3 regions of the Bacillus sp. NP247 genome follow, and region 2 is predicted to be linked to each of the others. Evidence: a T-box and tRNA genes for the amino acid it is inferred to sense, from the RefSeq annotation. Region 2 holds a T-box; the other regions hold tRNA genes.
The links. The T-box of region 2 lies ahead of leuS (leucine--tRNA ligase). A T-box ahead of a tRNA ligase gene usually reads a tRNA of that ligase, here a tRNA-Leu.
Positions count from the first base shown of each region.

Region 1: it encodes a tRNA-Leu, which carries the amino acid that the T-box ahead of leuS (leucine--tRNA ligase) is inferred to sense. The anticodon was not compared.
Region 3: it encodes a tRNA-Leu, which carries the amino acid that the T-box ahead of leuS (leucine--tRNA ligase) is inferred to sense. The anticodon was not compared.

Region 1 is NZ_CP076653.1:3,196,806-3,207,861, reverse strand. It holds gene KPL75_RS16860 (amidase domain-containing protein) at 1-457, opposite strand, end outside; gene queG (tRNA epoxyqueuosine(34) reductase QueG) at 502-1,644, opposite strand; tRNA gene KPL75_RS16850 (tRNA-Gly) at 1,845-1,918, opposite strand; gene KPL75_RS16845 (DsbA family protein) at 2,034-2,687, opposite strand; gene KPL75_RS16840 (transglycosylase domain-containing protein) at 2,875-3,651, opposite strand; gene KPL75_RS16835 (NUDIX hydrolase) at 4,171-4,632, opposite strand; gene KPL75_RS16830 (YebC/PmpR family DNA-binding transcriptional regulator) at 4,784-5,503, opposite strand; gene KPL75_RS16825 (DUF3884 family protein) at 6,252-6,572, shown strand; tRNA gene KPL75_RS16820 (tRNA-Leu) at 6,782-6,863, opposite strand; tRNA gene KPL75_RS16815 (tRNA-Cys) at 6,874-6,944, opposite strand; tRNA gene KPL75_RS16810 (tRNA-Gly) at 6,959-7,033, opposite strand; tRNA gene KPL75_RS16805 (tRNA-Gln) at 7,039-7,113, opposite strand; tRNA gene KPL75_RS16800 (tRNA-His) at 7,178-7,253, opposite strand; tRNA gene KPL75_RS16795 (tRNA-Trp) at 7,273-7,346, opposite strand; tRNA gene KPL75_RS16790 (tRNA-Tyr) at 7,356-7,439, opposite strand; tRNA gene KPL75_RS16785 (tRNA-Thr) at 7,450-7,525, opposite strand; tRNA gene KPL75_RS16780 (tRNA-Phe) at 7,540-7,615, opposite strand; tRNA gene KPL75_RS16775 (tRNA-Asp) at 7,626-7,701, opposite strand; tRNA gene KPL75_RS16770 (tRNA-Met) at 7,705-7,781, opposite strand; tRNA gene KPL75_RS16765 (tRNA-Val) at 7,806-7,881, opposite strand; tRNA gene KPL75_RS16760 (tRNA-Glu) at 7,887-7,961, opposite strand; tRNA gene KPL75_RS16755 (tRNA-Ser) at 7,981-8,072, opposite strand; tRNA gene KPL75_RS16750 (tRNA-Asn) at 8,075-8,149, opposite strand; rRNA gene rrf (5S ribosomal RNA) at 8,158-8,273, opposite strand; rRNA gene KPL75_RS16740 (23S ribosomal RNA) at 8,374-11,056, opposite strand, start outside.
Region 2 is NZ_CP076653.1:1,953,046-1,964,101, forward strand. It holds gene KPL75_RS10300 (spore germination protein) at 1-653, shown strand, start outside; gene KPL75_RS10305 (spore germination protein) at 670-1,764, shown strand; gene KPL75_RS10310 (Ger(x)C family spore germination protein) at 1,740-2,819, shown strand; gene KPL75_RS10315 (hypothetical protein) at 2,913-3,098, shown strand; gene KPL75_RS10320 (pyrophosphohydrolase domain-containing protein) at 3,348-3,770, shown strand; gene KPL75_RS27675 (VrrB protein) at 3,815-4,891, opposite strand; gene KPL75_RS10330 (GNAT family N-acetyltransferase) at 5,051-5,479, shown strand; gene leuS (leucine--tRNA ligase) at 5,507-7,915, opposite strand; T-box leader at 7,981-8,199, opposite strand; gene KPL75_RS10340 (MDR family MFS transporter) at 8,251-9,444, opposite strand; gene KPL75_RS10345 (cation:proton antiporter) at 9,633-10,856, opposite strand; gene KPL75_RS10350 (cation:proton antiporter regulatory subunit) at 10,860-11,056, opposite strand, start outside.
Region 3 is NZ_CP076653.1:3,415,674-3,423,383, forward strand. It holds rRNA gene KPL75_RS17750 (23S ribosomal RNA) at 1-1,765, shown strand, start outside; rRNA gene rrf (5S ribosomal RNA) at 1,867-1,982, shown strand; tRNA gene KPL75_RS17760 (tRNA-Val) at 1,988-2,063, shown strand; tRNA gene KPL75_RS17765 (tRNA-Tyr) at 2,072-2,155, shown strand; tRNA gene KPL75_RS17770 (tRNA-Gln) at 2,168-2,242, shown strand; tRNA gene KPL75_RS17775 (tRNA-Lys) at 2,247-2,322, shown strand; tRNA gene KPL75_RS17780 (tRNA-Leu) at 2,338-2,418, shown strand; tRNA gene KPL75_RS17785 (tRNA-Gly) at 2,448-2,522, shown strand; tRNA gene KPL75_RS17790 (tRNA-Leu) at 2,539-2,627, shown strand; tRNA gene KPL75_RS17795 (tRNA-Arg) at 2,631-2,704, shown strand; tRNA gene KPL75_RS17800 (tRNA-Pro) at 2,715-2,788, shown strand; tRNA gene KPL75_RS17805 (tRNA-Ala) at 2,804-2,876, shown strand; tRNA gene KPL75_RS17810 (tRNA-Ser) at 2,895-2,987, shown strand; tRNA gene KPL75_RS17815 (tRNA-Ser) at 3,048-3,140, shown strand; tRNA gene KPL75_RS17820 (tRNA-Met) at 3,165-3,241, shown strand; tRNA gene KPL75_RS17825 (tRNA-Asp) at 3,244-3,319, shown strand; tRNA gene KPL75_RS17830 (tRNA-Phe) at 3,329-3,404, shown strand; tRNA gene KPL75_RS17835 (tRNA-Thr) at 3,419-3,491, shown strand; tRNA gene KPL75_RS17840 (tRNA-Trp) at 3,498-3,568, shown strand; tRNA gene KPL75_RS17845 (tRNA-Ile) at 3,579-3,655, shown strand; tRNA gene KPL75_RS17850 (tRNA-Asn) at 3,663-3,737, shown strand; tRNA gene KPL75_RS17855 (tRNA-Glu) at 3,739-3,810, shown strand; gene KPL75_RS17860 (CBS domain-containing protein) at 3,941-4,360, shown strand; gene KPL75_RS17865 (DUF3965 domain-containing protein) at 4,830-5,981, shown strand; gene KPL75_RS17870 (hypothetical protein) at 6,222-6,554, opposite strand; gene KPL75_RS17875 (SH3 domain-containing protein) at 6,560-7,710, opposite strand, start outside.

The sequences.
Region 1 (11,056 bases), 1.2 Mb from region 2:
GATCATCCCACCAACGCTCTGCATATTTCACTGCCTCTAAACGATTATATTGATATGAACCGTATTTTTCTTTCGTGACTTCCCGTTCTAACGTTTCACCTATTCCTATTTCTTCCGACACTTCAAGAGCATAATCATCTATTATACAACTATTTTTCAAACAAACTCGTCGTTTTAATTGTTCCTCTTCGATATAAAATAATTCTTTATGCTTAATTAAATATTTCAGGTGTATTTGATAATCAATTTCTTGATGCTCATTACTATTTAATTGTCTAATGAAAAAAACATCTGCAGTTGCTTTCACTATATCTGCACTACGCTTTTGAAACAATTGTTTCTTTCTCTGTACCATTTGTAACAAATCTACTGCAATACCATCTACATCTGTTCGTTTCTCTGTTATATATGCTAAAAACTGTTGCACTTGCTTTTCAATACTCACTTTTACAACCATTCAGTCTCCCTCCCATATTACAATATGAAAAAGGGAGATATTATCTACTCTTTTTTCTGTGCTAACAATTCAAGTCCACGATTCATTTCATGAAGAACCTCTTCATCTTTCTCACGTTCCATCGCCTTTTCAATCGCTTCTCCTACTCCGTCTCCACCAATTTTACCAAGTGCCCATGCTGCTGTTCCCCGAAGTACTGGTCTTGGATCATCTTTCATAACACCGATTAAATCAGGAATTACTGCTGTTTCTTTAAAATGTGCAAGTGCTAAAATAGCATTTCGTTGCAATGGCTTTTTACCTCTCCATGAACCAGACATAATCCCATATTTTTCTTTAAAATCACGATTACTAATTGTTAAAAGTGGTGTTAATAATGGTTTAACTAATTCAGGGTCAGGCTCCATTTCAGGATGATTATGAAAATCCATTCCTTTATTTTTCGGACAAACAGTCTGACACGTATCACATCCATATATACGATTTCCTATTTTATCGCGATATTCTTCAGGCAAAAATCCTTTTGTCTGTGTTAAAAATGCAATACATTTCTTCGAGTCCAACTGACCGCCTTGTATTAAAGCGCCTGTAGGACAAATATCAATACATTTCGTACAACTTCCACATTGATCTTCTATTGGCCGATCAGGAGGAAATGGTACATTCGTAATCATTTCTCCTAAGTATACATACGAACCAAATTCCGGCGTAATAATAGCACAGTTCTTACCGCTCCATCCAATACCGGCACGCTCTGAAACAGCTCGATCACTTAGCTCCCCTGTATCAACCATTGATTTCACTTCTATATCCGGAAGCTTTTCGATTAAATACGCCTCTAACTTTTGCAAACGATCTCGTAAAACAAGGTGATAATCTTGGCCCCAAGAAGCACGGCAAAAAATCCCACGACGTTCTCCTCGTTTACTTAATGGTGCATTTTTTAATTTTGAAGGGTATGCTAAAGCAATCGCAATGATCGATTTCGCACCAGGTAACAATAGCTGTGGATTCGTTCTCTTCTCTATATCAGGCTCTTCGAATCCAGACTGATAATTCAATTGTTGTTGCTGGATTAGACGCTGCTTTAATTCCTCAAATGGTGACGCACTGGCAAAACCTATTTTATCTATACCAATCGTTTTACTATACGCAATTACATCTTGCTTTAATTGTTCAAAATCCATTCTCAATCGCCTCCTCCGATGAATCCATCCCTTATGTAACGACTATATTGGTTATCAATTCACTTTTGGAATAATATTCTTCACTTCTATTTTCGCATACAATTATGATTTTCAAACATTAAAAAACGCAATGCTTCGTTTATCTTAGAAACGAAACACTGCGTTGATCACAATTTATTAGAAAAACATTAAATAAAATTTGGAGCGGGTGAAGAGAATCGAACTCTCGACCAGAGCTTGGAAGGCTCTTGTTTTACCACTAAACTACACCCGCAAATATGAAATAAATATAAGATATTGAAATAACTTATGTAAAGTAGTATAGCATGTAAAAAAAATCGAAGCAAGAAATTTATCGAAAAAAGTCGAAAAAGTGATGAGATACCTCATCACTTTTTCAATTCTTTATCAATCGCCTTCTTCATACTATCGAAATCAGGGTTTGCAAGATTCCCATTTATATATACTGAAGGAGCACCTTGAACTTTTAATTTTTGAGCACGATCTGAATCTTTACGTACTTTGTCTTTCATTTCTTTACTGTGTAAATCTTTTTTAAACTGTTCTACATTAATTTTTGGAAGCTTTTCTTTCACAATAGTAAGAAGTAATTCTTCTGTAATCCATTCTTCCGTATCTTTCTTTTGATTTTGATAAATCTCATCATAGAAAATCCAGAATGAATCTTGATCTTGTTTATAAATTGCTTCACCAGCAGCTGCACCTAAATCAGAGTCTTTTCCGATAAACGGGAAGTTAATAAAATATAACTGCACTTTACCTTTATCAATATACTCTTCTTTTAATCGTGGTAATACTGTTACATCCCAAGTACGACAAGCTGGACATTTAAAGTCTCCAAATTCAACTACCTTAACGGGAGCATCATCTTTCCCTAAAGATTGTTGCGTAGAATAAGCAAACATCTCATTCCCTTTATCTTTCTTGTCATTTATGATGCTATAGACAATCGTCCCGATTACAATCAATACTGCGATAGAAAAAACTACACCAAGAGCCATGAGTTTGTTTGATGATTTCATATACATTCCTCTTTAATTTCATATTCTGTATACATCATTGTACACAATACACATAATATCAATACTTACATAGGTCACGCAATGAACACGCTCACATAAATTACAAAAATACAACATTTGTGACAATATTGTGTCGTCTTTTGTCACAAATTATCCAAAAAAAGAAGCTCCTATTTAGGAACTTCTTTTAACTTACTGCTTTTTCACGGGCATTTTTTAACATGGATTGCTCTGTTTTTATATCATGACGAATTACCAATTTTTCACTAACTGCTTGCACATATTCATCATGATTTATATACCCTTCTTTCTCCATTAGCCTTAAAACTACATTCCGTCTCTCAACTGCTTTATCATAATTTTGTGCAGGTGAGTAATAAGCCGGTGCTTTTACTACAGCAGCCATCATTGCACTTTCAGCCAACGTTAATTGATTCACCTTTTTACCGAAGTAAAGGTTTGCTGCTTTTTCAATTCCCCATGCTCCTTCTCCGTAGTAAATATTACTCACATATAATTTTAAAATCTCATCCTTTGTGAATGTACGTTCAATCTTTTTCGTATAAAAAATTTCTTTCCACTTACGGGAAAATGTACGTTCATTAGATAAAAAAGCATTTTTAGATAGCTGCTGTGTAATCGTGCTTCCGCCTTGCACAACACCACCAGCTTTTATATTTTCAATAGAAGCTCGAATAATTGCTATATAGTCTAAACCGTTATGATGATAAAACCTTTTATCTTCCGTCGCAATAAATGCGTGTGTTAATGATTCTGGTACCTCTAACTTAGCTGGTACATGTAATTTACTAATATCACTTCGCTCAATCATTACATTTCCAACGAATAATAATGCAAAACTTAACAATAATAATAATATAATGGCTTTATAAAGAAATTTAGTTAATGGATTTAATGCAACTTTTTGATGATAATTCACTCTGGATAATACTCGTTCTTTCATCTTGAACACCTCTTTTCCACACAGCATATATAACTCTTAACTTAAGAATACCTTGTTGTAAAAGAATATCCCATCGATTTCTCTTACACCTACCTTACAACATTGTAAGGTGTAAAAATGTATTGTATCACAGTCTTTTTTTATCTACTATTCATATGAAATGTTGAATATACATTTATTTATAGGAAGTAGGACTCTCCTTAATTTCACTTTATTCTTTTATTATATCAATTTATACGTTTATACTTTTAAACATCTAGCAATCTAATTATATACGATATATCATTATTATACAGAACAAACGTTCTCTAAATCAATACTAACTTTCAGATTATCTCGCTATTTGTGGGCAGTAAAACTTCTCCCTCAAAAATTGGCTAAAGCAATGAAGTTAGGTGGTAGTCCTGCTTCCCCCACTAATTATTAGCCTACACTTTATTATTGTGACCTTTTTCTGAAACAGTATACATAAAGAAAAGGTTAGCAATTTGAGATGTCCTCAAATAACTAACCAAAACTTTACAATCTTCCTATAAGATTATATGGCTGAACTTCCCATGTTTCGTATGGAATGAAATGCATTGCTTTCATCGCATCAAGTGTCCTTGATTTCATATGAGGACGCGTTATATACTCATCGATGTTCTCTTCATTTAAAGCAACAAATTTAGCTTCTTGTATTTCTTCAGGTTGAATTTTTATTTCACCACTAACATATGCTACTTTAAAAACAACAGCTACAATATGCATAGAAGCATTATAATAAATCCCTGTAACTCCGATAGGCTTCACAGTTAATCCGGTTTCCTCCATTATTTCTCTGCAAACTGCTTGATCGAGCGCTTCCCCTTCTTCTACCTGTCCTCCAGGCATTTCCCACGTATCAGCTCGCCAGTGCACTTTCGTTAAAAGCACTTCATTCTTTTCATTTGTTAAATAACCTGCTACGGCAACAATATGCTTTGGTGTTTTATACTCCACAGAAATACCTCCAAGAAATACGATTATTTAAAATACAAACCTATAACCATATTCCCTAACAGCTACAAAATACCTTTAATCCTTTACCACCTTAATTAACTTCATAAAAAAAAGACCCTGTTCGTTAAAGGAAAGGGTCTTCTGTCTTATATTATTCCCCTAAGTCTACGTTGTGGTAAACTTGCTGTACATCTTCTAAATCTTCTAATGCATCAACCATTTTTTCAAATTGTACTTGAGCATCTTCAGGAAGTTCTACATCACTTTGTGCAAGCATTGTTAATTCTGCAACTGTAAATTCTTCAACACCGGCATCTTTAAGTGCAGATTGTACTGAATGGAACTGATCAGGTTCAGCATAAACGATAACAGAATCTTCTTCTTCTAGAATGTCACGTGCATCTACATCTGCTTCCATTAAGATTTCAAGAACTTCATCTGACGTTTTACCTTCAAGACCGATAACAGCTGTCGCATCAAACATGTAAGCTACAGAACCGTTTACACCCATGTTACCACTGTTTTTGCTAAATGCAGCTCGTACATCTGCTGCAGTACGGTTTACGTTATTTGTCAGTGTATCTACAATTACCATAGATCCGTTTGGTCCAAAGCCTTCATAACGAAGCTCGTCATAGTTTTCTTCTGAACCGCCTTTTGCCTTTTCAATCGCACGGTCAATAATTGTTCTTGGCACGTTGTATGTTTTCGCACGTTCTAATACAACTCTTAACGTTTGGTTTGATTCTGGATCTGGCTCGCCTTGTTTTGCTGCCACATAAATTTCACGTCCAAATTTCGCGTATATACGGCTTGTATTTGCATCCTTTGATGCTTTTTTTTCTTTAATATTGTTCCATTTACGGCCCATACTTTCCACTCTCTTTCCCGTTTTAAATCTACATAAAAATATTAATATAAAATATAATGTGTATTCAACACATTTTTAAAAGAAATATAAAAATTTCATTTTTGATTCATATTACAGACATAATATAAATCACTATCATTTTGTTCTTTCGACAAGTTATATTATACATGAATTCCTAAGTTTATTACGAATTTTAGAATCACGTAGCATAATTTAACAAAAAAGACTCTAACATTTCTATTAGAGTCTTTTTTAAGTCACCGATACCGATGGTCGGGGTCGAACCGACACTCCCGAAGGAACACAATTTTGAGTCTTTTTAGGTGACATTTATATAGAGTGCTACCTTTTAAATCCTTTATTTTAAAGCATTTAAAAAATTTTGAGCTTCTTTAAACATGATAAATTAAAATGAAACGGAGCCAAAATGGAATCATATTAAATAACTGACACCTTTTACTTTCATTCCTCTCCCTTGATTAAGTTCATCATATTTCATTTATTACTGTGATGATTTATTTTATTATTTCTTGCTAAACAATAAGAAAGACAGGGCAAAGCTGCCCTGTCCTTTTAAAGATTTGTTATGTAGTATGTTATGAACTGTTCATTATCAAACTAAAGTTATTCCTTTTCATTCCTCTACTAATCCCATAATATTTCCTTAATTACTTTCTATTGCTGTATAATTAAAATAGGAAAAATTTTCTTGTAATTCAAAAATTTGAAGGAAGGATGAGGGAGAATTATGACACATTCAAATGAGAAAAAATCACATGGTTTTAAAGGAATAGGAGAGAAGTTAAACCCAACTATCTATCAAGTGAGATTCATAAAATTGGATGGGCCAATTCAATTTGAGTCGTTTCCTAAATTAAAGGAATTAGGGGACTGGTTGAGTACTTCAACGCAAATGTGGTCGTGCCACTCAACTATGTACAAGTACAACAGAGAAGAGTTTGAAAAGAAGTTTTTGGAAATTACGAAATTACCAGCTGATAATGTGGTAATTTCAACTGGTGGTATCGGATTTAACTTCATGTCACCAGGGTGGAGAGATTCTCTCTAGAGTGCTCGAAAAAATTCTTGTATATGTAATATTCTACTGAAATTTTATCCTTTTAGTACTTCATAGTTTCTTCCAACTGTATCTAAAGTTCGTCGCTTACTCACCGCACACTAACCCAACGCACTATTAGTGCTTATTTTGTAGTGTGAAGAAAACACAAAAAAGCTCTACACAATTAGTGTAGAGCCTTGATGTTAAGCCGTTCGTGATACCGATGGTCGGGGTCGAACCGACACTCCCGAAGGAACACGATTTTGAGTCGTGCGCGTCTGCCAATTCCGCCACATCGGCATAATAAGAAAGGCGGCAACCGGATTTGAACCGGTGGTAAAGGTTTTGCAGACCTCTGCCTTACCACTTGGCTATGCCGCCATATGAAGTTAAAATGGAGCGGAAGACGGGATTCGAACCCGCGACCCCAACCTTGGCAAGGTTGTATTCTACCACTGAACTACTTCCGCAAAAATGGCTGGGCTAGCTGGATTCGAACCAGCGCATGACGGAGTCAAAGTCCGTTGCCTTACCGCTTGGCTATAGCCCACCGAAGTTTTACTTAATTATATGTAAGTATCCATTAATTTATTTGTAATTTTTAAAAATAAAAATGGGGCGACTGATGGGAATTGAACCCACGAATGCCGGAGCCACAATCCGGTGCGTTAACCACTTCGCCACAACCGCCATGTTGTGTTTATATATTTGGCAGGGGCAGTAGGAATTGAACCCACACTGGAGGTTTTGGAGACCTCAGTTCTACCTTTAAACTATGCCCCTATGTAAATATGGTGGAGGGGGGCAGATTCGAACTGCCGAACCCGAAGGAGCGGATTTACAGTCCGCCGCGTTTATCCACTTCGCTACCCCTCCGAAACTTACATGGTGCCGGCTAGAGGACTTGAACCCCCAACCTACTGATTACAAGTCAGTTGCTCTACCAATTGAGCTAAGCCGGCATATTTTATTAAAATGGTGGCTCGGGACGGAATCGAACCGCCGACACGAGGATTTTCAGTCCTCTGCTCTACCGACTGAGCTACCGAGCCTTATTAAAAATGGCGGTCCCGACCGGGGTCGAACCGGCGATCTCCTGCGTGACAGGCAGGCATGTTAACCACTACACCACGGGACCATTTGGTTGCGGGGACAGGATTTGAACCTGCGACCTTCGGGTTATGAGCCCGACGAGCTACCGTACTGCTCCACCCCGCGATAATATTATTCATATAATTTATATGGTGGAGGATGACGGGATCGAACCGCCGACCCCCTGCTTGTAAGGCAGGTGCTCTCCCAGCTGAGCTAATCCTCCAAAAGTGGTGACCCGTACGGGATTCGAACCCGTGTTACCGCCGTGAAAGGGCGGTGTCTTAACCACTTGACCAACGGGCCAAATATTATAAATTGCTTATGGCGGAGAGCAAGGGATTCGAACCCTTGATACGCTTGTGACGTATACACGATTTCCAATCGTGCTCCTTCGGCCAACTCGGACAGCTCTCCAATGGCTCCGCAGGTAGGAATCGAACCTACGACCGATCGGTTAACAGCCGATAGCTCTACCGCTGAGCTACTGCGGAATAATATTGCCTGGCAACGTCCTACTCTCACAGGGACAAGGTCCCAACTACCATCGGCGCTAGAGAACTTAACTTCCGTGTTCGGTATGGGAACGGGTGTGACCTCTCTGCCATCATTACCAGACTATATTCGCTTGAGACAAACATTATTATACTTGATTCACTTAGAAAGTCAACAAGTTTTTTATATTCTCTCAAAACTAGATAACGTTGCTTCATATTATATGGTTAAGTCCTCGATCTATTAGTATTCGTCAGCTCCACATGTCACCATGCTTCCACCTCGAACCTATCAACCTGATCATCTTTCAGGGATCTTACTAGCTTACGCTATGGGAAATCTCATCTTGAGGGGGGCTTCATGCTTAGATGCTTTCAGCACTTATCCCTTCCGCACATAGCTACCCAGCTATGCCCTTGGCAGAACAACTGGTACACCAGCGGTGCGTCCATCCCGGTCCTCTCGTACTAAGGACAGCTCCTCTCAAATTTCCTACGCCCACGACGGATAGGGACCGAACTGTCTCACGACGTTCTGAACCCAGCTCGCGTACCGCTTTAATGGGCGAACAGCCCAACCCTTGGGACCGACTACAGCCCCAGGATGCGATGAGCCGACATCGAGGTGCCAAACCTCCCCGTCGATGTGGACTCTTGGGGGAGATAAGCCTGTTATCCCCGGGGTAGCTTTTATCCGTTGAGCGATGGCCCTTCCATGCGGAACCACCGGATCACTAAGCCCGACTTTCGTCCCTGCTCGACTTGTAGGTCTCGCAGTCAAGCTCCCTTATGCCTTTGCACTCTACGAATGATTTCCAACCATTCTGAGGGAACCTTTGGGCGCCTCCGTTACACTTTAGGAGGCGACCGCCCCAGTCAAACTGCCCACCTGACACTGTCTCCCGGGTCGATAAGACCCGTAGGTTAGAATTTCAATACAGTCAGGGCGGTATCCCACCAGCGCCTCCACCGAAGCTAGCGCTCCGGTTTCAATGGCTCCCGCCTATCCTGTACAAACTGTACCAAAATTCAATATCAGGCTACAGTAAAGCTCCACGGGGTCTTTCCGTCCTGTCGCGGGTAACCTGCATCTTCACAGGTACTATAATTTCACCGAGTCTCTGGTTGAGACAGTGCCCAAATCGTTACACCTTTCGTGCGGGTCGGAACTTACCCGACAAGGAATTTCGCTACCTTAGGACCGTTATAGTTACGGCCGCCGTTTACTGGGGCTTCAGTTCAGAGCTTCGCTTACGCTAACCCCTCTCCTTAACCTTCCAGCACCGGGCAGGTGTCAGCCCCTATACTTCGCCTTACGGCTTCGCAGAGACCTGTGTTTTTGCTAAACAGTCGCTTGGGCCTATTCACTGCGGCTTTCCGTTAAGAAAGCACCCCTTCTCCCGAAGTTACGGGGTCATTTTGCCGAGTTCCTTAACCAGAGTTCTCTCGCACACCTTAGGATTCTCTCCTCGCCTACCTGTGTCGGTTTGCGGTACAGGCACCTTTTATCTCGCTAGAAGCTTTTCTTGGCAGCGGGGAATCAAAGACTTCGCTCCATAAGGAGCTTCCCCATCACAGCTCAGCCTTCACGATAAGCGGATTTGCCTACTTATCAGCCTAACTGCTTGGACGTGCACAACCAATCGCACGCTTCTTCTATCCTTCTGCGTCCCTCCATTGCTCAAACGATAAAGAGGTGGTACAGGAATATCAACCTGTTGTCCATCGCCTACGCCTGTCGGCCTCGGCTTAGGTCCTGACTAACCCTGAGCGGACGAGCCTTCCTCAGGAAACCTTAGGCATTCGGTGGACGGGATTCTCACCCGTCTTTCGCTACTCATACCGGCATTCTCACTTCTAAGCGCTCCACCAGTCCTTCCGGTCTGACTTCACTGCACTTAGAACGCTCCCCTACCACTGATACCATTGGTATCAATTCGCAGCTTCGGTGGTGTATTTAGCCCCGGTACATTTTCGGCGCAGAGTCACTCGACTAGTGAGCTATTACGCACTCTTTAAATGGTGGCTGCTTCTGAGCCAACATCCTAGTTGTCTAAGCAACTCCACATCCTTTTCCACTTAATACACACTTTGGGACCTTAGCTGGCGATCTGGGCTGTTTCCCTCTTGACTACGGATCTTATCACTCGCAGTCTGACTCCTAAGGATAAGTCATTGGCATTCGGAGTTTGACTGAATTCGGTAATCCGATGAGGACCCCTAGTTCAATCAGTGCTCTACCTCCAAGACTCTTACACTTAAGGCTAGCCCTAAAGCTATTTCGGGGAGAACCAGCTATCTCCAGGTTCGATTGGAATTTCTCCGCTACCCACACCTCATCCCCGCACTTTTCAACGTGCGTGGGTTCGGGCCTCCATTCAGTGTTACCTGAACTTCACCCTGGACATGGGTAGATCACCTGGTTTCGGGTCTACGACCACGTACTAAACGCCCTATTCAGACTCGCTTTCGCTGCGGCTCCGCCTCTTCAGCTTAACCTCGCACGGGATCGTAACTCGCCGGTTCATTCTACAAAAGGCACGCCATCACCCATTAACGGGCTCTGACTATTTGTAGGCACACGGTTTCAGGATCTCTTTCACTCCCCTTCCGGGGTGCTTTTCACCTTTCCCTCACGGTACTGGTTCACTATCGATCACTAGGGAGTATTTAGCCTTGGGAGATGGTCCTCCCAGATTCCGACGGAATTTCACGTGTTCCGCCGTACTCAGGATACATTCAAGAGAGAACGAAGTTTCGACTACGGGGTTGTTACCCTCTGTGACGGACCTTTCCAGGTCGCTTCGTCTACCTCGTTCCTTTGTAACTCCGTATAGAATGTCCTACAACCCCAAGAGGCAAGCCTCTTGGTTTGGGCTAGATTCCGTTTCGCTCGCCGCTACTCAG
Region 2 (11,056 bases):
CATTCTCAAGGATTTTAAGATTGATCGCTGTTCTATTCTCAATTTGTGCTACACCATTATACGTTGCAGTTTTAAATTATCATTATGAACTCATTCCAAGTGATTTACTTGAAACTTTGATTTTATCAAGGGCACAAGTACCGTTTCCCCCTTTAATTGAAGCACTCTTTTTAGAGCTTGCAATTGATTTATTAAGAGAAGCTGGGGCAAGGTTACCGATGAAAGTCGGACAAACACTCGGTATTGTAGGCGGTATCGTAATCGGGCAAGCGTCCGTGCAAGCTGGTTTAACGAGTAATATTTTATTAATTATCGTTGCCTTATCAGCGTTAGCTTCCTTTATTACGCCCATTTATAAAATGGGAAACGCCGTTCGTTTACTACGTTTCCCATTTCTCGCATTTGCAGAAATAGGTGGTCTATTTGGTATCTCTCTTGGATTTATCTTTTTATTTACCCATTTGTTTAGACTTACTTCTTTACGTAAGCCGTACGCTCTCTTTTATCCAACGAGACAACAATCCTTTAAAGATTCTTGGATTCGTTTTCCATTAACAATGATTGATACACGAGATGTTCAAGCAAGACCGCAACACGTAAAGAAAGCAACTAATGGAATTTCTACGAAACATACGTCAGATTTTGATGATTAAGAAATGAGGTGCATCGATGAGTAAAATTAAAGCAGAACACCAAATATCACCCGTCTTCGTTTTCTTTTTAGTTCACGGTGCACAATTCGGTGCCGGCGTCCTTGGGTTTGCCCGTATTATTGCTAAGGCTGCTGGATATGACGGTTGGATAGGAGTTCTCATCACAGGGATCATCATTCATATTCTCCTATGGATGATGTATTTCTTGTTAAAAGAAACAAATGGAAATTTAATTGATTTACAGCGACAAACGTTTGGAAAATGGCTAGGAAACGGCATTAATCTCATCTTTATAGCCTATTTTTTAACCGTCAGCATTTCTGTCATTCGAACATACGTTGAAATTATTCAAGTGTGGATGTTTCCTACCGCTTCAACTTGGATGTTAACACTCTTTTTATGCTTAGTTAGCTATTACATTATTTCTTCTGGATTTCGTGTAATTACTGGTATTTGCGTCATCTCTGTTGGTGGTACATTGGGATATTTATTTCTTAGCCTATTCGTTTTGAAATACTCACATTGGCCTAATTTACTACCTATTTTCACACATTCTTTTTCAGATATTTTAAAAGCCGCCCAGCTGTCAATCTACAGTATGACAGGGTTTGAGATTTATCTTATGATTTATCCATTTGTGAAAAATCCTAAGCAATCTCATAAATTCGCTCAATACGGAGCACTATTTTCAAACCTTCTATATTTATTTAGTACACTTTTAGCTTTTTCGTTTTTTAGTGAAAAACAATTATCAAAAACAATATGGTCACAACTTTCCATGACCCAAGTAATCCAACTTCCTTTCATAGAAAGGCTAGAGTACATTGCAATCTCAGCTTACGCTCTCGTTATTGTTACAAGCTTCATTCTTCCTTTATGGGCTGCGACAAGAGGAACACACGAAGTATTTCGTGTAAAACAAAGAGGTGTTTTAATTACTTTTTTGCTCATTACCCTCATTGTTTCAGAGCTTTTAACGAACAGACATGATATTAATAATTTTATTAGTAATGCATCAAAAGTTAGTTTTTGGCTTATTTACATATACATCCCAATTCTATTTATTATTGTGTGGGTGAAAAGAAAATGGAAAAAATCAAAAGAAAATTAATTCTTCTTTCTTGTATTAGCATCTTCAGTCTAACTGGTTGCTTACAAAAAAATATTATCGATGATGTCAACCTAATTCAAGGGACTGTTTTTGATACAGCAAAAGATAATAAAGTAAAAGTCACATTCGTTTGTCCTATACAGAAAAAAGGTAATAAAGTTCAAGTCTTTGAAGGAGTAGGAAACGCAGTAAAACAAGTAAAAGCAGACACATCTTTAGAGTCTTCTCAACCATTTGCCAGCGGACAAATGCGTGTTGCTCTATTTACTACAAGAATTGCTAAAAAAGGATTATCTACTTCCTTTGACACATTAATTCGAGATGTGAACATCGGGAACTCAATGTATGTCGGTCTATTAGAAGGAACTGGGATGGACTTACTAAAAGGTAAATATACAACATCATCTAACGTTGCCATTTATATAAAGAAAATGTTAGACCATAATATGCAAACAGGCCCTTTACCTACTGACAATCTACATCTAGGAGCCTATCGATATTATCGTGAAGGCCAAGATTCCTATTTACCAATTCTCAAAAAAGATAAAGATAAAATAAAAATTACTGGCATCGGCCTTTTAAAAGGAGATAAATATATTGGCAAAATTAATTATCATGATATGTTTGCCTTTAAAGGCTTATTGGAAAAACACCGATTAGATTCACATGAATTTAAAGCAAACTCTGGATACACAATCATTAATAACATTCGATCCGTCCCAACTTACCAAGTAAATATAGAAAACGGGAAACCATCATTTTTCATACACGTCAAACTAGAAGCGCGTATTCAAGAACTATCTAAACAGTTCAACTTAGACAATAAAAAGAATACACAAAAAATAGAAAAATCGGTTGAAAAACAATTAGATGCAACAGCTAACAAACTAATTAAACAGTTTAAATCTTTAAATGTGGATCCGCTCGGCCTTGGTGCAAGATATAAAGAACATTATCGCTCATTCAAATTAGAAGAGTGGCGAAAAATGTATAAAGATGTTCCAATTAAAGTGAAATACACTGTCAACATTACAAATTCTGGTGTAATTGAATGATAATGATTGAACTCCTCTCTCCAGCATGATACAACGGAGAGAGGAGTTTTTTATTACCAAATATAGATAGAAAAGATATTCACGGGGGAGCTTATGTCTAAAAAATTAGTAAAACCTATTTTAAATGGTATTTTATTTCTCGGCGTCTTTTTATTTGCTCATACATACTTAAAAAATGTTTCTTTCACACGTTATTTACTTGTAGTTATACCAATGCTACTCATCGGAATATTTGGCATCGATCTTATTTTATCCGTTTTAATTAAGAAAGAAGAATAACGAGCGAACATCTTATTTCTCATAAGATGTTCTTTTTATTTAATAACTACCTTATGTTACAATAAAGTGAAACTTTAATCAGTGGGGATTTTGTCCATTCCCCACTGATTATTAGCCTTGACCAATCGGGCTTTTACGGGCAGTTATCTCCCACCTCGCTTCCTCGCATTTGCGACTTTTGAGGTGGGAGTCTTACTGCCCGTTAATGCGGGATAAAATTCGGCATAACGTAAGAAAGGATGAAACAACATGACAAACGAAAAAGGTTTAGATAAAGGATACGAACTTGTTGCAAAAATGCATGAAGAATTCGGACATCCTGTGACAAGTACTCCAACAAAACTAACAGAAGAGCGTGCAAAAATTCGTGCTAGCTTTATGCAAGAAGAGCTAGAAGAATTTCTAGAAGCCACAACTGTTGAAGATCAATATGATGCACTTATTGACCTTATTTACTTTGCATTCGGAACGTTTGCAGAAATGGGCGTACGTCCAGATAAAGGATTCGAAATTGTAAACAATGCTAACATGGCAAAACTATTCCCTGATGGAAAGCCTCGATTCCGCGAGGGCGACGGCAAAATTATGAAACCAGAAGGATGGCAAGCACCGGAACCACAACTTCGTGCGGAAATTGAACGCCAACGTCAAGAGGCGGAAAAAAACTGCTAGGATCTCCTAGCAGTTTTTTATTATGTCTTTTTTCCTTTGGCCTATTAATGACCCACGTGTCCCGCGTGTCCAGCTGCTCCTGCAGTACCAGCTGCTGCTCCTGCTGCCGTTCCTGCTCCAATTCCACCTGCCCAAGGCTGTTGTTGCTGCTGATACTGTTGGTATTGTTGTTGACCTTGATGTTGTTGTTGACCTTGATGTTGGTGTTGGCCTTGGTGATGGTGTTGACCTTGGTGATGGTGTTGACCTTGGTGATGATGTTGACCCTGGTGATGATGTTGACCCTGGTGATGATGTTGGCCTTGGTGATGGTGTTGACCTTGATGAGTTTGATAAAGGACAGCCTGCGGGTGAATTTGATGATGACCTTGGTGATGTACTTGTTGCTGATGGTGGCCTTGGTGATGATGTTGACCGTGGTGGTGCTGTTGACCGTGGTGATGATGTTGACCGTGGTGATGATGTTGACCGTGGTGATGATGTTGACCGTGGTGACCATGATGAGTTTGATGAGTTTGATAAAGAACAGCCTGCGGATGAATTTGGTGGTGGCCTTGGTGATGTACTTGTTGTTGATGACCATGGTGCTGTTGATGATGGCCATGATGTTGATGATGACCGTGGTGCATATGATGACCGTGATGCTGTTGATGGCCATGATGTTGATGATGACCGTGGTGCACATGATGACCGTGAACACCTTGAGGAACGCCGCCGACACCAGCTACAACACCGACGCCAGTTGTTACAGGAAATCCTGTTTGTACGCCTCCCACAACAGATGGAAATGTAGTTGGCATACCTACAGGTACTCCTCCTTGTGCTCCTCCTACGAAAGATGGAAATGTAGTTGGCATGCCTACAGGCACTCCTCCTTGTGCTCCTCCTACCAATGTCGGAATTCCTGTCTGTGCTCCAGCCACTGACGTCGGAAATCCTCCAGCTGCTCCTCCCATCCAACTTGGGATTCCACCATATCCGTGTTGACCATCTCCTCCCATCCAACTTGGGATTCCGCCATATCCGTGTTGACCATCTCCGCCCATGAACATCATTTGTCCATAACTATCCGATCCACCTCCGAAGAAACTATGTGGTGCATTATTGTCCATCCCTTTCATTCCTTTCACCTCTTCTGCTCAATTTAACCTACCTTTTTTATCATATTTCCTATAGAAGAATAGGTGTTTGTCTATATGGGAATTCCGCACCTTTTTCTTCGTTCTTCATTCATGATAAACTAAATTAACTGATTATTTTTTTCAAAGGAGGCGTTTTCGTTGGAGAACGTAGCAAAAGCTTCAATTGATGATTTAGATTCAATCTTACATATAGATGTCGCTGTAATCGGAGACGATAGTAGACGAAATTATATTAAACATGCTATCGATGAAGGAAACTGCATAATTGCAAAAGAGGACAATTCCATTTCTGGTTTTCTAACATACGATACAAATTTCTTTGGTTCTACTTTCCTCTCATTAATCATTGTTTCGCCAACGAAAAGAAGACAAGGTCATGCAAGCTCATTAATCTCATATATGTTAAGGCATTTTCCTACTCAAAAAATATTTTCTTCAACGAACGAATCGAATACAAATATGCAAAAAGTTTTTAAAGCGAATGGATTTATGCGTAGTGGAATGATCGAAAACTTAGATGAAGGTGATCCTGAGATTATTTTTCACATAAAAAAGCTCAGAGCATAAACGCTCTGAGCTTTTATTAATAATTAATTAGTTTGCAACAACGTTAACAAGTTTACCAGGAACGACAATTACTTTACGAACTGTTTTTCCTTCAATTTGTTCTTTGATTTCCTCAAGTGCAAGTTGTTCCATTTCTTCTTTTGATGCGTCTTTACTCATTGTTAATTTTGCACGAACTTTGCCCATGATTTGAACAACGATTTCAACTTCATCTTCTACAAGTTTAGACTCATCAAATGTTGGCCAGCTTGCATATGTGATTGTTTCATTGTATCCAAGCTTGCTCCAAAGTTCTTCCCCGATATGAGGTGCAACTGGTGCAATCATTTTCACGAAACCTTCTACATATTCTTTCGGAAGTGTCTCAGCTTTGTATGCATCGTTGATGAATACCATCATTTGAGAAATCGCTGTGTTGAAGCGAAGCTCTGCATAGTCTTCTGTTACTTTCTTCACTGTTTGGTGGTAAGCTTTTTCAAGCTCTTTATTTGGTGCATCAGTGATTTTCTCACTTAATTCACCATTATCTTGAATGAATAGGCGCCATACACGGTCTAGGAAACGACGAGCTCCGTCAAGACCATTTTCAGACCAAGCGATTGAAGCATCTAATGGTCCCATGAACATTTCGTATAGACGAAGTGTATCTGCACCGTGGCTTGCTACAATATCATCAGGATTTACAACGTTACCTTTTGATTTACTCATTTTCTCGTTATTTTCACCTAAGATCATACCTTGGTTGAACAATTGTTGGAACGGTTCTTTCGTTGGAACTACACCGATATCATATAATACTTTATGCCAGAAACGAGCATACAGTAAGTGAAGTACAGCGTGCTCTGCTCCGCCGATATAAATATCAACTGGAAGCCATTGTTTTACTTTTTCAGGATCTACAAGTGCTTCGTTATTGTTTGGATCGATGTAGCGTAGGTAGTACCAGCAACTACCAGCCCATTGTGGCATTGTATTTGTTTCACGACGACCTTTTTTACCAGTTTCAGGATCAACAACATTTACCCACTCTTCAATATTTGCAAGTGGTGATTCACCTGTACCTGAAGGACGGATGTTTTCTGTTTTCGGAAGAACTAATGGTAATTCTTCTTCTTTCACAGCTGTCATTGTGCCATCTTCCCAATGGATTACTGGAATTGGCTCACCCCAGTAACGTTGACGGCTAAATAACCAGTCACGTAGACGGTACGTTACTTTTTGATTTCCTGCACTTGTTACTTCAAGCCATTCAATCATTTTCACAATTGCTTCTTCTTTATTTAATCCATCAAGGAATGCTGAGTTTACGTGTGCACCATCACCTGTGTACACTTCTTTCGTAATGTCTCCGCCTTTTACAACTTCCTTCATTGGAAGATTGAATACTGATGCGAATTCATAGTCACGCTCATCGTGAGCTGGAACTGCCATTACAGCACCTGTTCCATAAGTTGCAAGAACATAATCAGCGATCCAGATTGGTAATTTCTCACCATTTACTGGGTTAACTGCGTAAGCACCAGTGAATACACCAGTTTTCTCTTTCGCAAGTTCTGTACGCTCTAGATCACTCTTCATTTTTACAGAATTAATGTAAGCTTCTACAGCTTCTTTTTGTTCTGCAGTTGTAATTTCAGCAACAAGCGCATGCTCTGGAGCAAGTACACAGTATGTTGCACCAAATAGTGTATCAGGACGCGTTGTGAAAACTGTGAATTTCTCATCTGTACCATCGATGTTGAAGTGTACTTCTGCACCTTCAGAACGACCGATCCAGTTACGTTGCATGTCTTTTAAGCTTTCTGGCCAATCAAGCTCATCTAGATCTTCTAATAGACGATCTCCGTAAGCTGTAATTTTTAACATCCACTGTCTCATCGGACGACGCTCAACTGGATGTCCACCACGCTCACTCTTACCGTCAATTATTTCTTCATTCGCAAGTACTGTACCAAGTGCTGGGCACCAGTTTACAGGTACTTCATCAACGTAAGCTAAACCTTTTTCAAATAGTTTTAGGAAGATCCATTGTGTCCACTTGTAGTAGGTTGGATCTGTTGTATTTACTTCACGATCCCAATCGTAAGAGAAACCTAATGCTTTAATTTGATTACGGAACGTATTAATATTAAGCTCTGTAAATTCTGCTGGGCTGTTTCCAGTATCAAGTGCATATTGCTCTGCTGGAAGACCGAATGCATCCCATCCCATTGGATGAAGAACGTTATACCCTTGCATACGCTTCATACGAGATAAAATATCTGTCGCTGTATATCCTTCTGGATGCCCTACGTGTAAGCCTGCACCTGATGGATATGGGAACATATCTAGTGCATAAAATTTTGGTTTTTCCGTCTCATCTGGCGTACGGAATGTTTTATTCTCCTCCCAATGACCTTGCCACTTCTTCTCAATTTCTTGATGATTAAAGCTCATGAGATACCCTCCTTGAAATTCCATTTATTTTCACCGCCCAAAATACAAAAAACCTCTCATCCCTAGAAAGGGACGAGAGGTTATAGATTCCCGCGGTACCACCCTAAATTAATGTAATAAATACATTCGCTTAGATCCGTAACGTGGATTAACGGCAATTGCTACTAATGATTTCACAACTGCAACTCAAAGGCGAGTTCATAACGAAACGTGGATTGACTTGCACCGACCGTCAACTCTCTAAACCAGCTTCTATTACTACTACTCCTTCTCACTGTTATTACAAATATGAGTTAATTAAATATATTCTAAAACATGTTGCATGTTCCGTCAAACTAAACTGCAATTTTTTCTTCAACTGTTTCTTCTACTTTTACTCGTCTATCATAAATACTCGTTGCAATAAGTGCTACTACAAGCATTACCATGATCGCAATAAACAATACTTCCATATTGTATAAGTCAACAATCGCTCCGCCAACGACCGGTCCGAACATTTTCCCTACAGTCGCTGCGCTATTTACAACGCCTTGATAAAATCCTAACTTATCTTTCGGCGCAAGTATATTTGCAATGGTCGGAATTGCCGGCCATACGAATAATTCACCAATTGTTAATGTCACCATCGCAACGAGAAACATCGTAAATTGCTGCGCTTGACTTAAAACAATAAACGACGCCGCAAAAATGATAATTCCAATCATAATTTGTTGCTTTAAAGAACGCTTCATCCAGCGAATTAGCATACTAACGAGCGGCTGCGCACAAACAATCATCGCTCCGTTTATCGTCCATAATAAACTATAGTGACGAAGGCTAATATTTAATTCTTGCATATGCGTTGCAATTGCACCTTGCCACTGTACGTATGTAACCCAGCATAAAGCATATGCTACACACACAATAAGAAGTGCTTTGAATCCAGGTGTAAGCGTCCACCCTTTTTTCGTTTCGATTTCCTTTTGCACTCCTGACTCTTTTTTATCTTCCATACCACGGAATCCAATAAAAGCAATTAAGAAGAAAACAAAGTATAAAATAAAGTTCGCTAAGAAAATATAATCAAAACGATACGATGCAACTAAACCACCACATGCCGTTCCAATTGCAATACCGACGTTTTGTCCAACATACATCGCATTAAACGCTCGTCTTCCGCCTTCTGGCCAAACCGTACCAACCATCGCATACATCGATGGGAAGACCATTCCAGAACCGAAGCCGATTAATGCTAGCCACACAACATATAACGGCCATCCGTGGAAGAACACAAGACCTAAAATTGATACGAGTGTAATGACAATCCCTACTAAAATTGATTTATAACCGCCCCATTTATCAAATAAAACACCGCCGAGCAAGTTTCCGATTACACCAGTAAGCGAGTTGATCATTAATACCATTCCGGCTACTGATAAAGATTTCCCTAAACTATCATGTAAGTAAATTGTATTAAAAGGCCATAAAAAAGAAGCACCCGTGACATTAATAATCATCCCAGCTACTAATAGCCATACTTTCCTTGGCATAGTCTCCCCTCCTATTCTCTTTTTTTCGTTCATATATATAACAGTAAAATTGTAGTCGTTTTTAAATAGGAAGGCAACTGATTAATAGTTGATGAAATTCAGATAATAGCACAAATACGATTAGAATTTATTCTAATCCTATTTGTAACATTTTAATCTATAAATAATGGAATCGTTCCCTTATAGAGTTACCCGACTTCCTTTTTACTTTTTGCACGTTCTTTAGCACTCCATTTAAATATTTTGTCTAGTAAGGAATATATTCTCCCAGACTCCTTCGTTAATAAAGGACCTAACGATGCCAATATTAAAACGTATAGAGCTGAGAATGGTTTAATCGTTGCCATTAAGCCGCCCGCAATTCCAATATTCGCGACAATAATGGAGAATTCACCTCGTGATACAAGCGTTAATCCGATATTCGTAGATGCCTTATGTGATAACCCTGCTTTACGTCCCGCAGCCATTCCAGCGATAAAATTACCGATGAGAGTAATGAAAACTGCTCCTAATGCCAACCATACTGCTCCTCCAAGCGAAAACGGATCTATACTTAAACCGAAGCTGAAGAAAAATATAGCTCCAAAGAAATCACGAAACGGGACGACGAGATGCTCGATTCGATCACTATGCTCTGTTTCTGAAAAGACGAGTCCTAACAATAAAGCCCCAATCGCCTCAGCAACATGAATCGTTTCTGAAAAACCAGCCACAAAGAATAAAATAGCGAATATCACGATAATAAAAATTTCATTAGACGAAATATCTAATACTTTATTTAGGAACGGCGTAGCTTTTCGAGCGATTATAAAGAATAGTAACATATACCCTACTGCGATTAAAACAGATGTAAGAGCACCTACAAATGACGTTGCACCTCCGAGTACTAATCCTGAAACAACTGACAAATATACAGCTAAAAAGATATCATCAAACATAATGATTCCTAAAATTAGCTCAGTCTCTTTATTACCAGATCTTCTTAAATCAACAATTACTTTTGCAACAATTGCACTCGAGGAAATTGTTATGATCCCTGCAATAATTAATGTTTCTAATAAGGGGAAACCCATTATATATCCATAAAGCAAACCTAATATGAAATTAAGCGATATATGAACACTTCCCCCAAAAGCAATCGACTTTCCTGATTTAATTAATTTCTTTATTGAGAATTCTAAACCTAAATAGAATAGGAGGAATATGACGCCAACACGGCCGAGGAAGGAAATAACTTCTCCGCTTTCAATAAACCTTAAATCGATAAGCCCTAAATCTGGGGCATGAGGCCCCACTAGCATACCGAGTATAATGAGAAACGGAATAATCGAGAACTTTAACTTTGCAGCGAGGATTGCTGCAAAAGCTACTAATACTAACGCAGTTCCAACTTCAAAGACTAAAGTATCCATCGGTTATGAGTCACCTCCCGCTGAAAGCAACTCATTAATAATTCTCTTCACTTCATGTCTTTCACCCGATAATACGAGCATATCGCCAGCTTCAATGATAGAATCTGGACCTGGATTGAAAAATTTCTTCATATTCTTTTTCAAAATAGCAATGATTGTTACGTTATATGTTTTTCTAACACTTAAACTACCAATTGTTT
Region 3 (7,710 bases), 1.5 Mb from region 2:
GTGACTCTGCGCCGAAAATGTACCGGGGCTAAATACACCACCGAAGCTGCGAATTGATACCAATGGTATCAGTGGTAGGGGAGCGTTCTAAGTGCAGTGAAGTCAGACCGGAAGGACTGGTGGAGCGCTTAGAAGTGAGAATGCCGGTATGAGTAGCGAAAGACGGGTGAGAATCCCGTCCACCGAATGCCTAAGGTTTCCTGAGGAAGGCTCGTCCGCTCAGGGTTAGTCAGGACCTAAGCCGAGGCCGACAGGCGTAGGCGATGGACAACAGGTTGATATTCCTGTACCACCTCTTTATCGTTTGAGCAATGGAGGGACGCAGAAGGATAGAAGAAGCGTGCGATTGGTTGTGCACGTCCAAGCAGTTAGGCTGATAAGTAGGCAAATCCGCTTATCGTGAAGGCTGAGCTGTGATGGGGAAGCTCCTTATGGAGCGAAGTCTTTGATTCCCCGCTGCCAAGAAAAGCTTCTAGCGAGATAAAAGGTGCCTGTACCGCAAACCGACACAGGTAGGCGAGGAGAGAATCCTAAGGTGTGCGAGAGAACTCTGGTTAAGGAACTCGGCAAAATGACCCCGTAACTTCGGGAGAAGGGGTGCTTTCTTAACGGAAAGCCGCAGTGAATAGGCCCAAGCGACTGTTTAGCAAAAACACAGGTCTCTGCGAAGCCGTAAGGCGAAGTATAGGGGCTGACACCTGCCCGGTGCTGGAAGGTTAAGGAGAGGGGTTAGCGTAAGCGAAGCTCTGAACTGAAGCCCCAGTAAACGGCGGCCGTAACTATAACGGTCCTAAGGTAGCGAAATTCCTTGTCGGGTAAGTTCCGACCCGCACGAAAGGTGTAACGATTTGGGCACTGTCTCAACCAGAGACTCGGTGAAATTATAGTACCTGTGAAGATGCAGGTTACCCGCGACAGGACGGAAAGACCCCGTGGAGCTTTACTGTAGCCTGATATTGAATTTTGGTACAGTTTGTACAGGATAGGCGGGAGCCATTGAAACCGGAGCGCTAGCTTCGGTGGAGGCGCTGGTGGGATACCGCCCTGACTGTATTGAAATTCTAACCTACGGGTCTTATCGACCCGGGAGACAGTGTCAGGTGGGCAGTTTGACTGGGGCGGTCGCCTCCTAAAGTGTAACGGAGGCGCCCAAAGGTTCCCTCAGAATGGTTGGAAATCATTCGTAGAGTGCAAAGGCATAAGGGAGCTTGACTGCGAGACCTACAAGTCGAGCAGGGACGAAAGTCGGGCTTAGTGATCCGGTGGTTCCGCATGGAAGGGCCATCGCTCAACGGATAAAAGCTACCCCGGGGATAACAGGCTTATCTCCCCCAAGAGTCCACATCGACGGGGAGGTTTGGCACCTCGATGTCGGCTCATCGCATCCTGGGGCTGTAGTCGGTCCCAAGGGTTGGGCTGTTCGCCCATTAAAGCGGTACGCGAGCTGGGTTCAGAACGTCGTGAGACAGTTCGGTCCCTATCCGTCGTGGGCGTAGGAAATTTGAGAGGAGCTGTCCTTAGTACGAGAGGACCGGGATGGACGCACCGCTGGTGTACCAGTTGTTCTGCCAAGGGCATAGCTGGGTAGCTATGTGCGGAAGGGATAAGTGCTGAAAGCATCTAAGCATGAAGCCCCCCTCAAGATGAGATTTCCCATAGCGTAAGCTAGTAAGATCCCTGAAAGATGATCAGGTTGATAGGTTCGAGGTGGAAGCATGGTGACATGTGGAGCTGACGAATACTAATAGATCGAGGACTTAACCATATAATATGAAGCAATGTTATCTAGTTTTGAAAGAATATAAAAAACTTATTGACCTTTAAAAGTGAATGAGTTACAATCATTCTTGTCTTAAATGAATATAGTCTGGTAATGATGGCAGAGAGGCCACACCCGTTCCCATACCGAACACGGAAGTTAAGCTCTCTAGCGCCGATGGTAGTTGGGACCTTGTCCCTGTGAGAGTAGGACGTTGCCAGGCAAAATGGAGGATTAGCTCAGCTGGGAGAGCACCTGCCTTACAAGCAGGGGGTCGGCGGTTCGATCCCGTCATCCTCCACCATATATGTCGGAGGGGTAGCGAAGTGGCTAAACGCGGCGGACTGTAAATCCGCTCCTTCGGGTTCGGCAGTTCGAATCTGCCCCCCTCCACCATTTCTTAATTATTGGGCTATAGCCAAGCGGTAAGGCAACGGACTTTGACTCCGTCATGCGCTGGTTCGAATCCAGCTAGCCCAGCCATTAAGAGCCATTAGCTCAGTTGGTAGAGCATCTGACTTTTAATCAGAGGGTCGAAGGTTCGAATCCTTCATGGCTCACCATTTTCAATAAAATATGCGGGTGTGGCGGAATTGGCAGACGCACTAGACTTAGGATCTAGCGCCTTTGGCGTGGGGGTTCGACTCCCTTCACCCGCACTTTTAAAAAAATATATCATACATGTCTTGCGGAAGTAGTTCAGTGGTAGAATACAACCTTGCCAAGGTTGGGGTCGCGGGTTCGAATCCCGTCTTCCGCTCCAATTTTCAGTATGATATGCCGGGGTGGCGGAACAGGCAGACGCACAGGACTTAAAATCCTGCGGTGGGTGACCACCGTGCGGGTTCGACCCCCGCCCTCGGCACCATATGCGCCCGTAGCTCAATTGGATAGAGCGTTTGACTACGGATCAAGAGGTTAGGGGTTCGACTCCTCTCGGGCGCGCTTTTATTAACGGGAAGTGGCTCAGCTTGGTAGAGCACCTGGTTTGGGACCAGGGGGTCGCAGGTTCAAATCCTGTCTTCCCGATTTTCCCAAAAACATGGGGCCTTAGCTCAGCTGGGAGAGCGCCTGCCTTGCACGCAGGAGGTCAGCGGTTCGATCCCGCTAGGCTCCACTTTATTTTTTATATGTCGGAGGTATACCCAAGTTCGGCTGAAGGGATCGGTCTTGAAAACCGACAGGCGGCGAGAGTCGCGCGGGGGTTCGAATCCCTCTACCTCCTCCATTTTTTTAAAAAGTGGTTTAGTACATATAAAAATGAATAAGATATTAATTTTTCCTTCATGGAGGTATACCCAAGTTCGGCTGAAGGGATCGGTCTTGAAAACCGACAGGCGGCGAGAGTCGCGCGGGGGTTCGAATCCCTCTACCTCCTCCATTTATTTTTAAAACATAATATCGTCGCGGGGTGGAGCAGTACGGTAGCTCGTCGGGCTCATAATCCGAAGGTCGCAGGTTCAAATCCTGTCCCCGCAACCAATGGTCCCGTGGTGTAGTGGTTAACATGCCTGCCTGTCACGCAGGAGATCGCCGGTTCGACCCCGGTCGGGACCGCCATTTTATGTTGGCTCGGTAGCTCAGTCGGTAGAGCAGAGGACTGAAAATCCTCGTGTCGGCGGTTCGATTCCGTCCCGAGCCACCATTTTTTTAAATTATGCCGGCTTAGCTCAATTGGTAGAGCAACTGACTTGTAATCAGTAGGTTGGGGGTTCAAGTCCTCTAGCCGGCATCATTTAGGGGCATAGTTTAAAGGTAGAACTGAGGTCTCCAAAACCTCCAGTGTGGGTTCGATTCCTACTGCCCCTGTAAAGTATATGGGCCTATAGCTCAGCTGGTTAGAGCGCACGCCTGATAAGCGTGAGGTCGATGGTTCGAGTCCATTTAGGCCCACCATATATATTCCGCAGTAGCTCAGTGGTAGAGCTATCGGCTGTTAACCGATCGGTCGTAGGTTCGAGTCCTACCTGCGGAGCCATGGCCCGTTGGTCAAGTGGTTAAGACACCGCCCTTTCACGGCGGTAACACGGGTTCGAATCCCGTACGGGTCATAAAAAAAGAGTCAGCAATATGCTGACTCTTTTTTATTATGTATAAGCCTCTTTTTATCACCTTATTTTCCTGAAATAAATAAAGGGATTTAGGAAAAGCTATGGTATGTATTAAAAGGAGGAGATGAAAATGACACAAGTTAGAGAACTTATGAGTACTCATATCGTACATTGTACACCATTAGACAATGTATATGAGGCAGCTGTAAAAATGAAGGAAGAATCGGTTGGATTGATTCCTGTTATTGAAAATAAACAAGTTGTTGGGCTTGTTACTGATCGAGACTTAGTTGTTCGTGGGATTGCTGAAAAACATCCTGGATCTAATCAAATTACAAATGTAATGACAACAAACATTGTTTCAGTTTCTCCAGATGATTCTATTGAAAAAGCTACAGAATTAATGGCACAATATCAAATTAGACGGTTACCGGTAGTTGAGAGCGGTCAACTTGTTGGGATGCTAGCACTAGGGGATTTAGCTATAAGAGAATCAGCAGATGATCAAGCAGGCTTTGCTTTAAGTGAAATCTCGGAGCATACGGAATAAAGTAAAACTTTAATTAGCGGGAGTCTTACTGCCCGAAAAGAGCGAGATAAATTACGTATAAAAATCAGATACATTATTCTAGTATATATGGATTAAACTGATATGTTAGCATGATGTATCTGAGACATTATATAATAAGTGTAGAGTCAATATTTTTGACAGTTTTTTTAAATTTGTCATTCCTAATTTTTAATAAGAGAAAAAATGATATACTGAGAGATATAAGTATTATGATAGATTTTGAATATAACAATATTTATTATTAATGATGTAATAATGAATTAATATTTCCTATGTAGATAAAGTGAAACTTTAATTATTGGGGTCCATCCCCCAATAATTATTAGTTGAACCAATCGGGCTTTTACGGGCAGTTTTATCTCCCACCTAACTTCCTCGCATTCGCCGAATTTTGAGGTGGGAGTCTTACTGCTCGAAAATAGCGGGATAAAAAGGGAAGGGGAATTATATGAGGGATGTACAGGGCGATCCAAATTGGAATTTGGTTACAGATACATATATAGAACCAAATAATTTCGCTGAGTTATTTTCTTTACTTGTACCTTGTCATCCAAAAGGTGAAGGGAAAGAGCGAACTATATTAGTATGGAAAGAAAAAGAATTTTATAAAGAAGAAAATTTAGCGTCATTTATCGTATATGGCATGAATAGAGTAAAGAATTTACCGCAGTTTCATAAAGATGAAATTCCAACTCTAGTACGTATTCTTCGTCTATGTCAAGAGATTGGTTGGTATGAAGAGGCAAATGCTTTTATGGTAACCCAAGGGCTAGATGAATTTGTCCAAACTTCATTGGAGTATGAAACATGGGATCTTTTGACGAAAGCAGTTGCTTTAAACTATTTAATTATTAAATATCGTATTGGTGAATTAACAGCTGAGGATGTAGAAATTTGGAATCGAGTTAAATTTAACGAGAAATGTATAACAGATTGTAAACACCTATTATCTCATAAAGAAGTGTTGGAATTTACATTCTTTTATATGTGTAAGCGAGCAAAAACACTATCAAAAGAACAATTAAATAGTGATATGATGAGTCTAGCAATGTATTGTAATACTTTTGTGTATGATTTATATACACATGACTTATTACGAAAGTATCGTAAGTGTACAGATTTCCTATCATATTATGGACCTAGTCAAGCAGTTTTAGCTTGTCAAAGAGCTGTACTTTCTCAAATTTCCGATCGATTAGACCCTTTAAAGACAACTCATGTAGATGATTATTTATATGTGATGAAAGAAATGATGGAGCATATGACGATAGGGGTAATGGATCGGTATGGTCATTTTATTGGAAAGTTACTATCATATGTACCATTTTTCGAAATGATCCAAGTTCCACAGCATGCATATTATTGTGAAGAATTACTGTATATTTGTAAGGGAATTGAATACAAAGAAGAAATACTACGCAATTATATATTTATACAATTACATGATTGTTTACCATCATTCTTTAAACTATTTCTTAAAAATAAGCGTTATGCAACGATTCATGATATTCTTTTCTATTGGTGCGACGATGAACAAAGAATGAGCTTAGAGAAAAAATATAATCTTAGTTTCATTTATGAAAAATATGCTTGTGGATAAACCGTATTTTACATATTAAAAATTAATATAAATTAAAAAGGATCTCAAGTTTATGTGAGATCCTTTTTTGTTAGTAAAACAAGGAGAAAGTAACTAAGATAAGAAATAACATTCCATAAAGGAGAAATTGTGAAGTATAACTTCCTTGTATACCAAAAAAAGTATTCATTTTTTTATATAAATTCAATATATATTTCATTGGATTATCTTTGAAAGATTGGTACACAGTGTCTCCTCTTTCTAAGCTTCTTGTTCATGTTTTTGGTTATTAGGGACATTAACGTATCTAGCTAGGAATAATAAGACACCTATAAAGAATACAGGAAGTACAGTAGATAAATAAAAACCATTACTAATTATATTTGTTATAAGAGCACTCAAAAGAAAAATTGCATTATAAATATGGGCAATTTTTTGTTTTAGCCGCATTTGTAATGCTTCCATAATGATTTCTAAAGCAACAAAAGCAATAATAATAGATAAAAATACAGTGTTCGTATTATAAATGATTAAACAACAGATTAAACCTAAAAAGGCCAGGTATTCAATAAAGAGAGGTATATTGCGTGGCATATAATTTACCTAACTAAATATGGCAGTGGGTTCACTGCATTTGTTTTTTCAAAATTCCATTCCCCATTATGTAATTCAAAATGGAGATGTTGCCCGTATGAATGACCTGTGTTTCCCATATGACCTACTAATTGTCCAGTTTGTACTTGATCACCAGCTTGTACAGTGCGATCCTTCATATGAGCATAAACTGTTGTATATAATTTCCCATTTATTTGATGGGCGATGAACACGACATTGCCGTAGCTAGCCGAATAATAAGATTTCACAACTTTACCTGCAGCAGCAGCTTGAATAGAGACATTTCCTTGTGCTGCTATATCTATACCATAATGCATTTGCTCCCAGCGCATATCAAAAGTGGAGCTGATTTTCCCTTGAGTAGGGAATTTGAAAACTGCTGGAATTGATGCAGGTTGAGCTGTTTTAGCTTGTGCTTGATTTTGATTTTGCGCTACATAGTGTTTCGCTACATATCCGTATCCTGTGCCAAAACGAATTTTATACCAAGTACCTACCGTTTCTACTACTTGTACTTGTGTACCATTTTGTAATGAGCCAAGTAGAGTGCTACTTGTACTAGCGTTGCTACGTACATTTAATTTTGGTGTTGCAACAGTATAGGAAGGAGAACCTTGTACAGTTACACCTTTTACTAGAGGTGTGGATCCATTAGATACAAATGTTTTTTGTACGTATCCAATTTGACCGTTATGTAATATTTTGTACCAATCCCCTTGTTCACCTTGAATGGTAATGAATTGACCATTTGGTAATATATCTAGAATAGAAGACTCTGTATTAGGTTCAGAACGAACGTTTAATGCGTTTGCATTTACGATATATTGATTCTTTGGTTGAACATTTTTTTTGAATAGAATTGCATCTTTTTTCATATAGCCTGTTTTGTTGTTAACAGATACTTTATACCAATCTTGAGTTGTCTCAAGAATAGTAACTGGGCTATTAAATCGAATGTTATCAATTATTGCACTGTCTGCATGGTTATTTTGATGCAGTGCAACGTTGTCAATTTTTACATATCCAGTTTTTACTGTAGATAGTTGCTTAGCAGACGCTGTTTGTATATCGGATTCTCCCATAGAAGGAAGTAAAGAAGCAATTGCGATAGTAGTTGCTGTTAAAGCTGTAGCTT